Regions from separate parts of the Kosakonia radicincitans DSM 16656 genome, predicted to be linked through region 2. Evidence: predicted binding sites of a transcription regulator. Region 2 holds the regulator's gene; each other region holds the start of a gene.
The links. Region 2 encodes PurR, which represses purine synthesis genes. Its sites were predicted from a motif close to CANGCAAACGTTTGCNTG; they were not measured.
Positions count from the first base shown of each region.

Region 1: a site for PurR is predicted at 2,901-2,918, ahead of purL (phosphoribosylformylglycinamidine synthase). Genes of this name have one in related genera too.
Region 3: a site for PurR is predicted at 3,291-3,308, ahead of purT (formate-dependent phosphoribosylglycinamide formyltransferase). Genes of this name have one in related genera too.

Region 1 is NZ_CP018016.1:1,365,360-1,370,170, reverse strand. It holds gene purL (phosphoribosylformylglycinamidine synthase) at 1-2,815, opposite strand, end outside; gene mltF (membrane-bound lytic murein transglycosylase MltF) at 3,084-4,643, shown strand; gene tadA (tRNA adenosine(34) deaminase TadA) at 4,683-4,811, opposite strand, start outside.
Region 2 is NZ_CP018016.1:3,123,820-3,128,630, reverse strand. It holds gene punC (purine nucleoside transporter PunC) at 175-1,374, opposite strand; gene punR (DNA-binding transcriptional activator PunR) at 1,485-2,396, shown strand; gene purR (HTH-type transcriptional repressor PurR) at 2,416-3,441, opposite strand; gene cydH (cytochrome bd-I oxidase subunit CydH) at 3,741-3,830, shown strand; gene Y71_RS14930 (MFS transporter) at 3,995-4,811, shown strand, end outside.
Region 3 is NZ_CP018016.1:2,202,739-2,207,549, reverse strand. It holds gene ptrB (oligopeptidase B) at 1-1,631, opposite strand, end outside; gene Y71_RS10800 (tellurite resistance TerB family protein) at 1,715-2,371, opposite strand; gene yebF (protein YebF) at 2,462-2,812, opposite strand; gene Y71_RS10790 (YebG family protein) at 2,876-3,214, opposite strand; gene purT (formate-dependent phosphoribosylglycinamide formyltransferase) at 3,348-4,526, shown strand; gene kdgA (bifunctional 4-hydroxy-2-oxoglutarate aldolase/2-dehydro-3-deoxy-phosphogluconate aldolase) at 4,597-4,811, opposite strand, start outside.

The sequences.
Region 1 (4,811 bases), 1.8 Mb from region 2:
CCGCCTCACGATCGGCGGCACGTACCTGAATCACCGCGCCCAGCTCTTCGTTAAACAGCGCCGCCAGACGATCGCTGCCCAGCGCCGCAATGTCAGCATTCACGCCGCAGTGGCCGGTAAAGGCCATTTCAGCCAGCGTGACCAGCAAACCGCCATCGGAACGGTCGTGATAAGCCAGCAGTTTCCGATCGGCCACCAGCGCCTGAATCGCATCATAGAAGCCTTTTAATTGCTCAACGTTACGCACATCCGCAGGTTTGTCGCCCAGTTGACGGTAAACCTGCGCCAGCGCCGTCGCGCCCAGCGCGTTGTTGCCGTTGCCGAGATCGATCAGCAGCAAGGCGTTATCTTCCGTTGAAAGCTGCGGCGTCACCGTGTGGCGCACGTCTTCCACGCGGGCAAAGGCAGTGATCACCAGCGACAACGGCGAGGTCATCTCGCGCTGCTCGCTGCCTTCCTGCCAGCGGGTTTTCATCGACATGGAGTCTTTACCCACCGGAATGGTCAGCCCCAGCGCCGGGCAAAGCTCTTCACCAACGGCTTTTACCGCCGCATACAGGCCCGCGTCTTCACCCGGGTGACCGGCTGCCGCCATCCAGTTGGCGGAGAGTTTGATACGTTTAATATCGCCAATCTGCGTCGCCGCAATATTGGTTAATGCTTCACCCACCGCCAGGCGAGCGGAAGCAGCAAAGTCGAGTAGCGCAACCGGCGCACGTTCGCCCAGCGCCATCGCTTCGCCGTAGTAGCTGTCAAGACTGGCGGTGGTGACCGCGCAGTTAGCGACCGGCACCTGCCACGGGCCAACCATCTGATCGCGGGAAACCATACCGGTCACCGTACGGTCGCCAATGGTGACGAGGAAGGTTTTTTCCGCCACGGTCGGCAGATGCAGCACGCGGTTTACCGCATCAGCCACAGAGATGCTTTGCGTATTGAAGGCATCGCCGGTCGCCTGACGGGTTTCTACGTCACGCGTCATTTTCGGCGTTTTACCCAGCAGCACATCCAGCGGCATGTCGATCGGCTGGTTGTTAAAGTGCTTGTCATTCAGCGTCAGGTGCTGCGCTTCGGTGGCTTCACCGATTACCGCGTACGGCGCGCGTTCGCGGCGGCAAAGCTCGTCAAACAGCGCCAGTTGATCGGCGGCAACTGCCAGCACATAGCGCTCCTGCGATTCGTTACACCAGATTTCCAGCGGGCTCATGCCCGGCTCATCACTGAGGATATCACGCAGCTCGAAACGACCGCCGCGTCCGCCATCGCTCACCAGCTCCGGCATGGCGTTCGACAGACCGCCCGCGCCCACGTCGTGAATAAAGAGGATCGGGTTGGCATCGCCCAGCTGCCAGCAGCGGTCGATCACTTCCTGGCAACGACGCTCCATCTCCGGGTTGTCACGCTGTACGGAAGCAAAATCGAGATCCGCATCAGACTGGCCGGAGGCCATAGAAGACGCCGCGCCGCCGCCGAGACCGATGTTCATCGCCGGGCCACCCAGCACGATCAGTTTCGCGCCAACGGTGATCTCGCCTTTCTGTACGTGATCCGCGCGGATGTTACCGATCCCGCCCGCCAGCATGATCGGTTTGTGGTAGCCGCGCAGCTCTTCGCCGTTGTGGCTGTTTACTTTCTCTTCATAGGTACGGAAGTAACCATTCAGCGCCGGACGACCAAATTCGTTATTGAACGCTGCGCCGCCCAGCGGGCCGTCGGTCATAATATCCAGCGCAGTAACGATACGCTCTGGCTTACCAAAATCCTCTTCCCACGGCTGTTCAAAGCCCGGGATGCGCAGATTGGAAACGGAGAAGCCCACCAGCCCGGCTTTCGGTTTCGCGCCGCGACCGGTCGCACCTTCATCGCGGATTTCGCCGCCGGAACCGGTCGCCGCCCCTGGCCACGGTGAAATCGCCGTCGGGTGGTTATGGGTTTCCACTTTCATCAGGATATGTGCCGGTTCCTGATGGAAATCGTAACGGCCTTCCCCGCGATCGGCGAAGAAGCGCCCCACTTCCGAACCTTCCATGACCGCCGCGTTGTCTTTGTAGGCTGACAGCACGAAGTCCGGCGTTTGCTCGAAGGTGTTTTTAATCATTTTGAACAGCGACTTCGGCTGCTGCTTGCCATCAATCACCCAGTCGGCGTTGAAAATTTTGTGGCGGCAGTGCTCGGAGTTCGCCTGGGCAAACATATAGAGCTCGATGTCGTTCGGGTTACGCCCCAGACGGGTGAACGCATCCTGCAGATAATCGATTTCGTCTTCCGCCAGCGCCAGGCCAAGACGCAGGTTCGCGTCGATCAGCGCCTGGCGGCCTTCGCCAAGCAGATCAACGCTCTGCACCGGTGCCGGTTGATGGTGCTCAAACAGACGCGCAGCGTCCGCCTGCGAGGTGAACACACTCTCCATCATGCGGTCATGCAGTTCGGCGGCGACCTCATTCCACTGGGCATCGCTCAGACCCGCCGCGTCAACGTAATACGCCACGCCGCGCTCAAGGCGATTGATTTTATTCAGTCCGCAGTTGTGGGCGATATCGGTCGCTTTGGAAGACCAGGGAGAGATGGTGCCAGGACGAGGCGTGACGAGCAGTAATTTTCCGGTCGGCGTATGGCTGCCAAGGCTCGGGCCGTATTTCAGCAGGCGCTGGAGCCGTGCGTACTCTTCGTCAGTAAGGCTCTCATTCAGATCGGCAAAGTGGGCATACTCGGCATAAATATTACTGACCGGGAGGTTGGCCGCCTGAAAACGCGCCAGCAGTTTGTTGATACGGAAAGCGGACAATGCAGGCGAACCACGCAGAATTTCCATCATAAGTCTCTCGTCTTCGAAGCGTCAGGGACGCTTTAAGTGTGCACCAGGGGGAAAACGGGCGTCATTATAGAGAATAGTGCGCGGCGACGAAACCGTTTGCGTCGAAATAAACCACGTCTGATTTTTTAACAATAGCTGTCGCCGACTGCTCTAATTAGTTGCCAACTGGCGTTTTGTTGCGCAAAATGCCGCTCAATCACCGACAAACCCTGTTGTTACCACGGTAAAAAATATTCTGAAGCAAAGCACTGCGCAGAGAATTAACTAATTGAAAAAATTTAAGATTAATTATCTGCTCATCGGCATTGTCACCCTGCTGCTGGCAGCGGCCCTGTGGCCTTCCATTCCCTGGTTCGGTAAAGCCGACAATCGCATCGCGGCGATCAAAGCACGCGGGGAATTGCGCATCAGTACGCTTTCCAGTCCGCTGAGCTATGCCGTCATTGACGGGAAAACCTCCGGGCTGGATTACGATCTGGCACAGCATTTTGCCGATTACCTCGGCGTCAAACTGAAAGTGACCGTACGGCAGAACATCAGCCAGCTTTTCGACGATCTCGATAATGATGACGCCGATATGCTTGCTGCTGGCCTTGTCTATAACAGCGAACGAATCAAGAACTACCAGACCGGTCCGGTCTACTACTCGGTTTCGCAGCAACTGGTTTATCGGGTAGGCAGCTATCGTCCGCGCTCTCTGCAATCGATCACCGCCGATCAATTAACCATCGCCCCCGGCCACGTTGCGCTGGATGATCTGCGCGAACTTAAAGAGAAAAAGTACCCGGATTTAAGCTGGAAAGTGGACGAAAAACTGGGCACGACAGCGCTGTTAGAACAGGTTGTCGAGGGCAAACTGAGTTATACCGTGGCCGATTCAGTGGCAATCAGCCTGTTCCAGCGCGTTCATCCGGAACTGGCCGTCGCGCTGGATATCACCGATGAACAGCCGGTGACCTGGTTCAGCAAGCGTGACGACGATAATACGCTGTCAGCGGCGATGCTCGACTTCTTCAACAATATGAATGAAGACGGCACGCTCGCCCGGCTGGAAGAGAAATACCTCGGCCACGGCGACGATTTTGACTATGTGGATACGCGCACTTTCCTGCGCGCAGTGGACAGCGTATTGCCCGATCTTCAGCCGATCTTTGAAAAATACGCGCAGGAGATCGACTGGCGGTTGCTGGCGGCCATTTCTTACCAGGAGTCGCACTGGGATTCGCAGGCCACCTCGCCCACCGGCGTGCGCGGCCTGATGATGCTGACCAAAAACACGGCGCAGAGCCTTGGCTTAAGCGATCGTACCGATGCTGAACAAAGCATCAGCGGCGGCGCCCGTTATCTGCTGGATATGATGAGCAAAGTGCCGGATAGCGTGCCGCAGGATGAGAAAATCTGGTTTGCGCTGGCGGCCTACAATATGGGTTACGCGCATATGCTTGATGCCCGCGCGCTGACGGCGAAAACCAAAGGCAATCCCGATAGCTGGGCCGACGTCAAACAGCGGCTGCCGCTGCTGAGCCAGAAACCTTATTACAGTAAGCTGACTTACGGTTACGCCCGTGGTCATGAAGCTTATGCTTATGTGGAAAATATTCGTAAGTACGAAATTAGCCTGGTGGGTTATCTGCTGGAAAAAGAGAAAGTAGCCGCCAAAGCCCTGCAACTGGCGCAGAGTTATCCGGCAGTTTCGACAGATGAACTTAATCGCCCGGATTACGGCGTGATGCCCTTCAGCGCGCTGACGGCCAACGATGCCTTCCCGCGTAACCCGTTACTGGTGCCCGAAGCGCTGGTAAAAAATCCGCTTAAAGTCAATCGCTAGTTTTTCGGTCGGCGTGAATTGCCGGACGGCAGCTTCGCCTTATCCGGCCTGGAGATTTGGCGAGTCCGGCGGCGATTTCTTCAGCGCTTTTTTCTCTATCCGGCGCTGGCGGAAAAAGTCGCTCAGCATAGCCGCACACTCGTCGCGCAACACACCCTCTTCCATTTC
Region 2 (4,811 bases):
GACCCTTGCCGAAAGGCCGTCCCTGGAATGGCGGGCACAATCCGGTGCCCGTTACTACATAATATTTATCGTATTTATTAAAAACCGAAAATTAGTATAGGCCTCAATATCAGGTGATTCAACTTAAAGCTGTTAGCAAACTAATCACTTAACTATTGATAGTCGCTAACATAATCATCCGTGCGAAGAGGAGGGGACAGCCTCATCTTTTACCGTTTCAGTATTACGCTGGTGTTGCTGGCGATAGCCAAACGCGGCCAGCAGCACCATCGCCACCATTACAGTGGTGGTGGTAAACAGCGGTGTGGCAATCAGCCCTGATACCACCAGGCTTGCCAGGAAACACAACCCGAGTTGCAACGTATTTTGCAGCGCGGCTGCGCGGCCAGTCGCCTGGGGAAACGGGCGTAACGCCTGTGCTACCACAACAGGATAGATGGCGCCGTTGGCCATTGCCATAAAACAGAACGGGATCAGCAGTGCGGTCAGTGATGTCTGCGGCAGCAAACCCACAATCCAGGTGGCAATCACGCTTAATCCAAAGGCGCTCAGCAGCCACGGAAGCAGGCGCGAACCCTGCCATTTTTGCAAGGCAGCGCGGCAACCATAACCGCCAATCAGGAAGGCAATGGTCTGCGGTACGTAACTCAGACCAATTACTGACGGACCATAACCCATTTCGTGCAAAATGAACGGCGAACCGGTCAGCCAGGCAAAAAAACTGGCCGAGCAGGCAGCGTAGATGATGACATTGCCGCGATATGCTTTATTGCGCAGCAGATCGTAAAAGGTCAGCGGCTGTTCATGCAGCGCAGCAGGCTGGGCGGGCGCTTTCAACCGCCAGGCAGGCACCATCAGCACCAGAGTTATTGCCAGCAGAGTGGCAAAAATCGCCTGCCAGGAGAAGTGCGCCAGCATCCAGGCACCCAGCAGGGGGGCCAGCGCAGGCGTCAGGCCCACCAGCGGCATAATGGTCGCGAAGATACGGTTAACGCGGTGTGCCGGATAGTGGTCAGTGACCAGCGCCTGCCAGCTAACCGTAGCGGCGCAAACGCCGATTGCCTGTACGAAACGCAGCGCAAGTAACAGGCTGGCGTCCCGTACCCACAATGTTCCCAGACAGCCAAGTGCGAAAATAGTCAGCCCGCTCAACAAAATAGGTCTGCGGCCATAGCGATCCGACAAGGGGCCCCATACCAGTTGTGCGACAGCAAAGCCTGCCAGAAACAAACTCAGCGTGGCGCTGACGATGGCCGGGGAGGTTTGCAAATCTTGTTGTATCGCGCTAAACGCGGGCAGGTACATATCGGTGGCTAAAAAGCCCAGCACGCTTAATCCCGCGAGCCAGACTAAAAATCCTTTTCCAGGTTGCATTTGAGTTCTCATCTTGTTGCTTCTTCAGGGCTGTCGAGTGTAAGGAGTGCTTTCCTGCTTGTGAAACGCTAATATTTGCGCAGTGGTTTCAAAATTTTTGCAGGCAGATTATGTGGTCAGAATATTCACTCGAAGTGGTTGATGCTGTTGCGCGCAACGGCAGTTTCAGCGGTGCCGCCCAGGAGCTGCACCGCGTACCTTCAGCGGTGAGCTATACGGTGCGCCAACTCGAAGAGTGGCTGGCAGTTCCGTTATTTGAACGCCGTCATCGGGATGTGGAGTTAACGCCCGCCGGAAGCTGGTTTTTAAAAGAGGGGCGATCTGTTATCAAAAAAATGCAGATCACCCGCCAGCAGTGCCAACAGATCGCCAACGGCTGGCGCGGCCAACTGGCGATTGCCGTGGATAACATTGTGAAACCGGCACGAACACGGCAACTGATCGTCGATTTCTACCGACATTTTAACGATGTCGAGTTACAGGTTTACCAGGAGGTGTTCAACGGTGTCTGGGATGCGCTGGCAGATGGCCGCGTTGAGGTGGCGATTGGCGCGACCCAGGCGATCCCGGTCGGTGGACGGTACGCGTTTCGTGATATGGGCATGCTGAGCTGGAAATGCGTGGTCTCCAGCCGCCATCCGCTGGCATCAATGCCCGGCCCGCTAAGCGATGAAACGTTGCGCAACTGGCCTTCGTTGATCCAGGAAGATACGTCGCGCTCGTTGCCAAAACGTATTACCTGGCTGCTGGATAACCAGAAGCGGGTAATCGTGCCGGACTGGTCCGCTTCAGAAGCCTGCCTTTCTGCCGGGCTGTGTGTGGGGATGGTGCCCGCGCATTTCGCGCGTCCGCGGCTGGACAGCGGCGACTGGGTGGCGCTGGAACTGGAGAACCCGTTTCCGGATGCGGCCTGCTGCCTGACATGGCAACAAAATGACGCATCACCGGCGTTGAACTGGCTGCTGGAGTATCTGGGGGACAGTGAGACGCTGAACAGCGAATGGTTGCGGGAGCCGGAGTAGCGGCCCCCGCAGGGCGTGATTAACGGCGGTAGTCGCGGAACGGACCATCCGCCACCGAACGACGCTCGATCAGACGCGGATGGACTTCAATGGACTGCGACTCTTCGCGCTTGTTGACGATACGATCGAGCAACATGGTAAACGCCGTTTCGCCCAGCGAATCTTTCGGCTGATGGATGGTGGTCAGTGCGGGCGTAAAGTAGCGGGAATTACGCACATTGTCATAGCCGATCAGCGAAATATCCTGGGGAACGCGCAGCCCCATCTCATCCGCCGCGCAGAGCGCACCCATCGCCATAATATCGCCGCCGCAGAACACGGCAGTAGGGCGGTGGGACTGGTTGAGGATTTGCTGCATCGCCCGGTAACCCGATTCCGGTTCAAAGTCGCCCTGCACGATCCAGTTTTCCGGTACGGTAATGATCGCCTCTTCCATCGCTTTCATAAAACCGGCGAGGCGGCCTGCGCCGGTGTTGCGCTCCAGCGGGCCTGGAATGACGCCGATATCGCGATGTCCGCGCTCAATCAGATAGCGGCCAGCCATATAGCCGCCTTCAAAAGCATTATCAATGACCGAATCGGTAAAATCGGCTTTCGCCTCGCCCCAGTCCATCACCACCATTGGGATATTACGGTACTCTTCCAGCATGCTCAGCAGCGACTCCGGGTATTCGGAGCACATCACCAGCAGGCCATCGACACGTTTTTGCGCCATCATCGACAGGTAGGCGCGCTGTTTCTCAAGGCTGTTCCAGGCGTTGCCGAGGATCAAGGTGTAGCCTTTCTGGAAGCATTTTTTCTCTACGGCTTCGATGATCTCGGCAAAATAGGCGGCTTCGCTGCTTGTGGCCAGTAAACCGATCGATTTGGTGTGATTGACCTTCAGGCTACGTGCCACAGCGCTGGGGGAGTAATGTAACTCTTTAATCGCCGCCCATACGGCATTGCGAGTCTCTTCAGCGACGAAGCGCGTTTTGTTAATTACATGTGATACGGTTGTAGTGGAAACGTTTGCTCGTTTCGCGACGTCTTTAATCGTTGCCATCAGAAATCACTCCAGACCATATCATAAGCTCCTGATAATACTTAAGGTAAACGTTTGCCTTCCATCACCCTGAACCCCAGCAAAGTGAGTGCGGTACGCCGGGAAAAAGACACTAAACGTCAGGAGGGGAGTCAATGGCCGGTACGCTAATAAATTTAGCGTCGAATTTTGTCTTATCTTGAGCAAAAGGGGAAGCGCTAAAACATATCTCCTCCTAATTCCTGCAAGATTTTTATGATTATTTGTGCAAAAATGCGCAAACTCACTTTTTGTGGGGAAATGAAAATGGAGAAAAATTGATGAGCACCGATCTGAAGTATTCTTTGGTCACTACCGTCATTGTTCTGAGCCTGATTGTTTTCGGTGGGCTGACCGCCGCGCTGCATTGATCTGGCACGAGGGAGAGCCTTCTCCCTCGGCTTTCCCCGCCATTGTTATCACTTCTGCAATAATCTTTTGTCATTCTGCTAACTTCTGTTTTTTGTGATTGCTGTCATACTTTTGACTTCTGCGACAGTGTCTCCAACCGACACGGCTTTTTCGGAGTCAAACGATGAAAGTAAATTTCCCTCTGCTTGCCCTGGCGATTGGCGCCTTTGGGATAGGTACAACGGAGTTCTCCCCGATGGGATTGCTGCCCGTTATTGCCCGTGGCGTCGATGTTTCCATTCCGGCGGCGGGGATGTTGATTAGCGCTTATGCGATTGGCGTGATGGTGGGGGCGCCGCTGATGACGCTGCTGCTGTCGCACCGTGGCAGACGTAACGCGCTGATCTTCCTGATGGCGATCTTTACGCTGGGTAATGTGCTGTCGGCAATCGCGCCGGACTACACCACCTTAATGCTGGCGCGCATCGTTACCAGCCTCAACCACGGCGCCTTCTTTGGTCTGGGATCGGTTGTTGCCGCAAGCGTGGTGGCAAAAGAGAAACAAGCCAGCGCCGTCGCCACCATGTTTATGGGGCTGACTATCGCCAATATTGGCGGTGTGCCTGCTGCAACCTGGCTGGGTGAAACCATCGGCTGGCGCATGTCGTTTATGGCGACCGCCGTGCTGGGTCTGGTTGCCATGCTGAGCCTCTACTTTTCACTGCCTGGCGGCGGAACGGGCGAACGTCCGGATGTACGCAAAGAGTTGTCCGTGCTGGTTCGTCCACAGGTGCTGTCGGCACTGCTGACGACGGTGCTCGGCGCGGGCGCGATGTTCACGCTTTATACCTATATTTCGCCGGTGCTGCGCACCATTACTGATGCTACGCCGGTGTTTGTTACCGGGATGTTGGTGCTGATTGGCGTCGGTTTCTCGATTGGCAACTACCTTGGCGGCAAACTGGCGGATCGTTCGGTAACCGGTACGCTGAAAGGTTTTC
Region 3 (4,811 bases), 920 kb from region 2:
TGATTGATGACTGCGCCGATCAGCATACCGCCAGCGCTTCCCCCCATGCCGTAGCAGAAGAGCGGCGAACCATATCCCTGCGCCAGCAGCGAATCGGTGACATCAATAAAATCATTGAAGGTATTTTTCTTGTTGAGGAATTTTCCCTCTTCATACCACGATTGCCCCAGCTCACCGCCGCCGCGTACGTGCGCGATGGCAAACACAAAGCCACGATCGAGCAGGCTCAGGCGGCTGCTGCTAAAATCTGCATCCATACTGGCGCCATAGGATCCATACCCGTAGACCAGCAGCGGATTTTCACCTTTGCGGAATAAGGTGTGGTTGTAGACCAGCGAGACCGGTACTTCGACGCCATCTCTGGCGTGAATCCACAGGTGTTCACTGCGATAGTGGCTGGCATCGAAACCAGCGACTTCAACCTGCTTCAGCACGCGCCGCTCGCCGGTATCCATATCCAGTTCAAAAAGCGTATCCGGCGTGGTCATCGACGAGTAGCCGTAGCGTAAACGCGAGGTTTCCGGTTCCGGGTTATATGCCAGCCAGGTGACATAGGCTGGATCGTCAAACGCAATGCCTACCACTTCCCGAGTCTTACGGTTGATCTGCCGCAGGCTGGTTAAACCACGTTGCCGCTCCTCAACCACCAGCCAGTCGCTGAAGAGCGTAAACCCTTCCAGCATCACCTGTTCGCGCGCCGGAATCAGCACTTCCCAGCGTCTTTCATCGCGCACTTTGGTGCGATACAGGCCAAAGTTTTTGCCTTCGCGGTTAGAACGCAGGTAAAAAGTGTGCTGGAAATGGTCAAGGTTGTACTCATGCTCTTTGCGTCTTGGCAAAAAGCAGAGCGGCTGCGCATCAGGTAGCTCTGCGTCGAGAAGCAGCACTTCGCTGGTGGTAGCGCTGGAAAGGTGGATTGTGATGTAGTGCTGCGAGGTCGTTTTGCCCAAACCGACATAGAAGGTCTCATCCTGCTCTTCGTACACCAGTTCATCCTGCTGCGCCGGTTCTCCGACGGTGTGGCGCCACACCTGATAAGGTAACAGCGTGGTTGCATGCTTGCGCACATAGTAGAGCGTTTCGGAGTCATTAACCCAGACAAAATCCGGTGAGACGTTATCCAGCACTTCCGGGTACCAGTTGCCGGTTTCAAGGTTACGAAAACGCAAACCATACTGGCGGCGCGATAAAAAGTCTTCGGCTATCGCCATGATGGCATTGTCTGGCGAAACTTCCAGGCCGCCGAGCGTATAGAATTCGCTGTGTGATGCGCGCTGGTTGGCATCCAGCAGCACCGTCCACTCATCCCACTCGGCGCTCAGTACCGACTGACGCTGGTAGATTGCATACTCATTACCCGGTTCGTAAATGTGCCGATAGCGATAACCATTTCTGACATAGGGCGCGGAAACTTCACGTTGCGGTATGCGTGAGATGATCTCCTGCAGCACCTCATCCTGTAACGCCTGTTGTGACGACATCATTTTGCGGCCGTAATCATTTTCCTGACGCAGATAGTCAAGCACCTCTGGCTGCGAGCGGGTATCGTCCCGCAGCCAGTAATAGTTATCAACGCGCGTATCGCCATGCGTGGTGATTGCGTGTGGGATCAGTTTTGCTTTCGGCGGCATAGTATTGTTCTTTTTTGTTTAACACACTTGTAAGGTTGGCAAAACCCGCGCGTGATGCAAGCGAAACCACACTGTAATCAGAATCAAGCGGTAAGTTTTTGCTGCTTTATATCCTCTTCTATCTCCTCACGAACTGCCTGCGGGATCTGTAACGCATCTCCCAATGCATTCAGATAGCTGCGTTCCATAAAGTGATCGATATCGATAACGGCACAGCTGAGATACCAGAGTTCCAGCGCCTCTTCTTCATTCTGTACGCCCTGCGCCAGGCGTGCGGGATCCAGCGGTTGTTCAATTGCCTGCGCAACCAACTGCCGCCCCTGCTCTTCCACCCCGGCTTCACGAAGTTGCTGCTCGATAGCGGCTCGTTCTTTGTCGTCGATATGACCATCGCTTTTCGCCGCAAAAACCAAGGCCAGGATCAGCCGCTCCGTGCGCACATCCAGCGGAGATTGCTGCTGACCGTATTGCGGCTCACCCTGATGCGCGTTACGGATACGGTCTTTGTATTTATTCCACAGCACCGTACCGGCGACCGCGCCGCCGCCAACCAGCAGTGCGCTGGTACCGTATTTAGCAAGAAACTTACGTGAGGATTTACTGGCAACGAGCAGCCCGGCAAGGCCACCCAGAGCGCCCGGCGCCAGCAGGTTATGTAACCTCTGCTCGCCTGAAGATGAGGGATCCGCATTATCTTTCGAACCCAGCAACGACTGTATTTGATTCAACCAGCTCATAATGCCCTCGCTTATCTATGTGTGGTTGCCCAGAGTAAGCGAGGGGGATGTCAGGAAGTGTCTGTAGCGGCAAAAGATGAGAAAATTATTGCGTTACGGCTGTGGCTGGTACTCTGCCGTACCCGCTTTGCAATCGACGGCCACGCGGTAGTGAATATCCATATTTTTACCGCGAACCGTGAGCGGTACCGTCCATTTATCACGCTTGCCGACGATCTCTTTCGGATTCACCCAGGCAACCGGATCGGCCTGCCCCAGTTTTTTCTGATCGTCAGCCCAGCGCACAATGCGATTTTGCAGATAGTCACGCTTAACGCTGGCCGCGATCCCATCGGCATCAAGACCTTCACAAGAAGGAAACTTTACCGATTTATCCGTTGTAGCGTGCGCCATGGTACTGCCTGCCAGCAAAAGCAGACCTGTAAAAACTCCTGCTATTTTCATGCTTATCTCCTGGTACTTACTTGTCCAGTCAAAAGCATGGTACAAATTGCTGGCAGCGCAAGATCAGGCGACTTTCGCGCGCTTCTGCGCGCTTTTAATATCCACTGCGTCTGTCGGTTCAGCATCATCAGAAGTAGCCGCTGCAGCAGGTTCTTCCGCTTCAGCACCTGGCAATTTGCCGGATTTCAGAATACCGCTCAGCGCATCTTTCTGTTCGGCAAGCCACAGCGCCATTTGATCGCGCATCTCATCTTCCAGCGCTACCGGGCCGGTACCTAACCAGTCGCCCAGCACTTCCGCCAGATCGAGCATTTTATCGTAAGCATCAGCTTCCTTTTTGCTGGCAAAAGACATTTTTTCCTCACCTTCACGAATGACTACGTATTTAACTTCTACCGCCATGATGCAGCCTCATTCAACTGTGTATTTATACAGTATAGTAGCGCGATGAAAAAAGCATCGCAAGGGATAAAAGACAGACGCAAACGTTTTCGTTTATACTGCGCCCAGTTTTTTTCCCCAACGGTAAGATGCTATGACTCTTTTAGGTACTGCGCTGCGCCCTGCAGCTACTCGCGTGATGTTACTCGGCTCTGGCGAACTGGGTAAGGAAGTGGCCATTGAATGTCAACGACTGGGCATTGAAGTGATCGCGGTTGATCGCTACGCCGATGCGCCCGCCATGCATGTGGCGCACCGTTCACATGTGATCAATATGCTTGATGGTGATGCGCTGAAGGCGCTGGTCGCGCAAGAAAAACCGCATTTTATCGTGCCAGAAATCGAAGCTATCGCCACCGACACGCTGCTGGAACTGGAAGCGCAAGGCCAGCATGTGGTGCCCTGCGCCCGTGCCACAAAGTTGACCATGAACCGTGAAGGCATTCGTCGCCTGGCGGCGGAAGAGTTGCAGTTACCGACATCCAGCTACCGCTTTGCCGACAGTGAAGCGGCTTTTCGCGATGCCGTCGCTGAGATAGGTTTGCCCTGTATCGTAAAACCGGTGATGAGCTCCTCCGGTAAAGGCCAGAGCTTTATTAAAAGCGCAGAGCAACTGACGAAAGCCTGGGAATACGCCCAACAGGGCGGTCGTGCGGGTGCCGGGCGGGTGATTGTCGAGGGCGTGGTCAACTTTGATTTTGAAATCACGCTTCTGACCATCAGCGCCGCTGATGGCGTCCATTTTTGCGCGCCGGTCGGCCACCGCCAGGAAGAGGGTGATTATCGCGAATCCTGGCAGCCGCAGCAGATGTCGCCGCTGGCGCTGGAACGCGCGCAGGCGATTGCCAGCAAAGTCGTACTGGCGCTGGGCGGCTATGGGCTGTTTGGCGTTGAGCTGTTCGTTTGCGGCGATGAAGTGATTTTCAGCGAGGTCTCTCCTCGCCCGCATGATACCGGGATGGTGACGCTGATTTCACAGGATCTCTCGGAGTTCGCGTTGCATGTCCGTGCTTTCCTCGGTTTACCGATTGGCGACATCCGCCAGTACGGCCCGGCTGCTTCGGCAGTGATCCTGCCGCGCCTGCGCAGCCAGAATGTGACCTTCGATAACGTGCAAAATGCGCTCGCAGCCGGTGTGCAACTGCGTCTTTTTGGAAAACCTGAAATCGACGGCTCCCGCCGCATGGGCGTTGCGCTGGCTGTGGCAGAAAATGTCGAAACGGCCGTAGAGCGCGCAGTTGCCGCCGCCGCGGCAGTTCAGGTTAAAGGCTAAAAAAAGCCCGGAGGCGCTCATCGCTTTCCGGGCTTTTCTGCACAAGGCGGGTAAACACCCGCCCGCGAGATTACTGTTTCGCGCCTTCTACCGCTTCGCGCGCCAGTTTGGTGATGCGATCGTAATCACCCGCTTCCAGCGCATCTGCCGGCACCAGCCAGGAACCGCCGATGCACAGTACGCTTTTCAGCGCCAGGTAATCACGGTAGTTAGCCGGGGAGATCCCGCCAGTCGGGCAGAAACGAACCTGAGAGAACGGACCCGCAATCGCCTGCAACGCTTTAG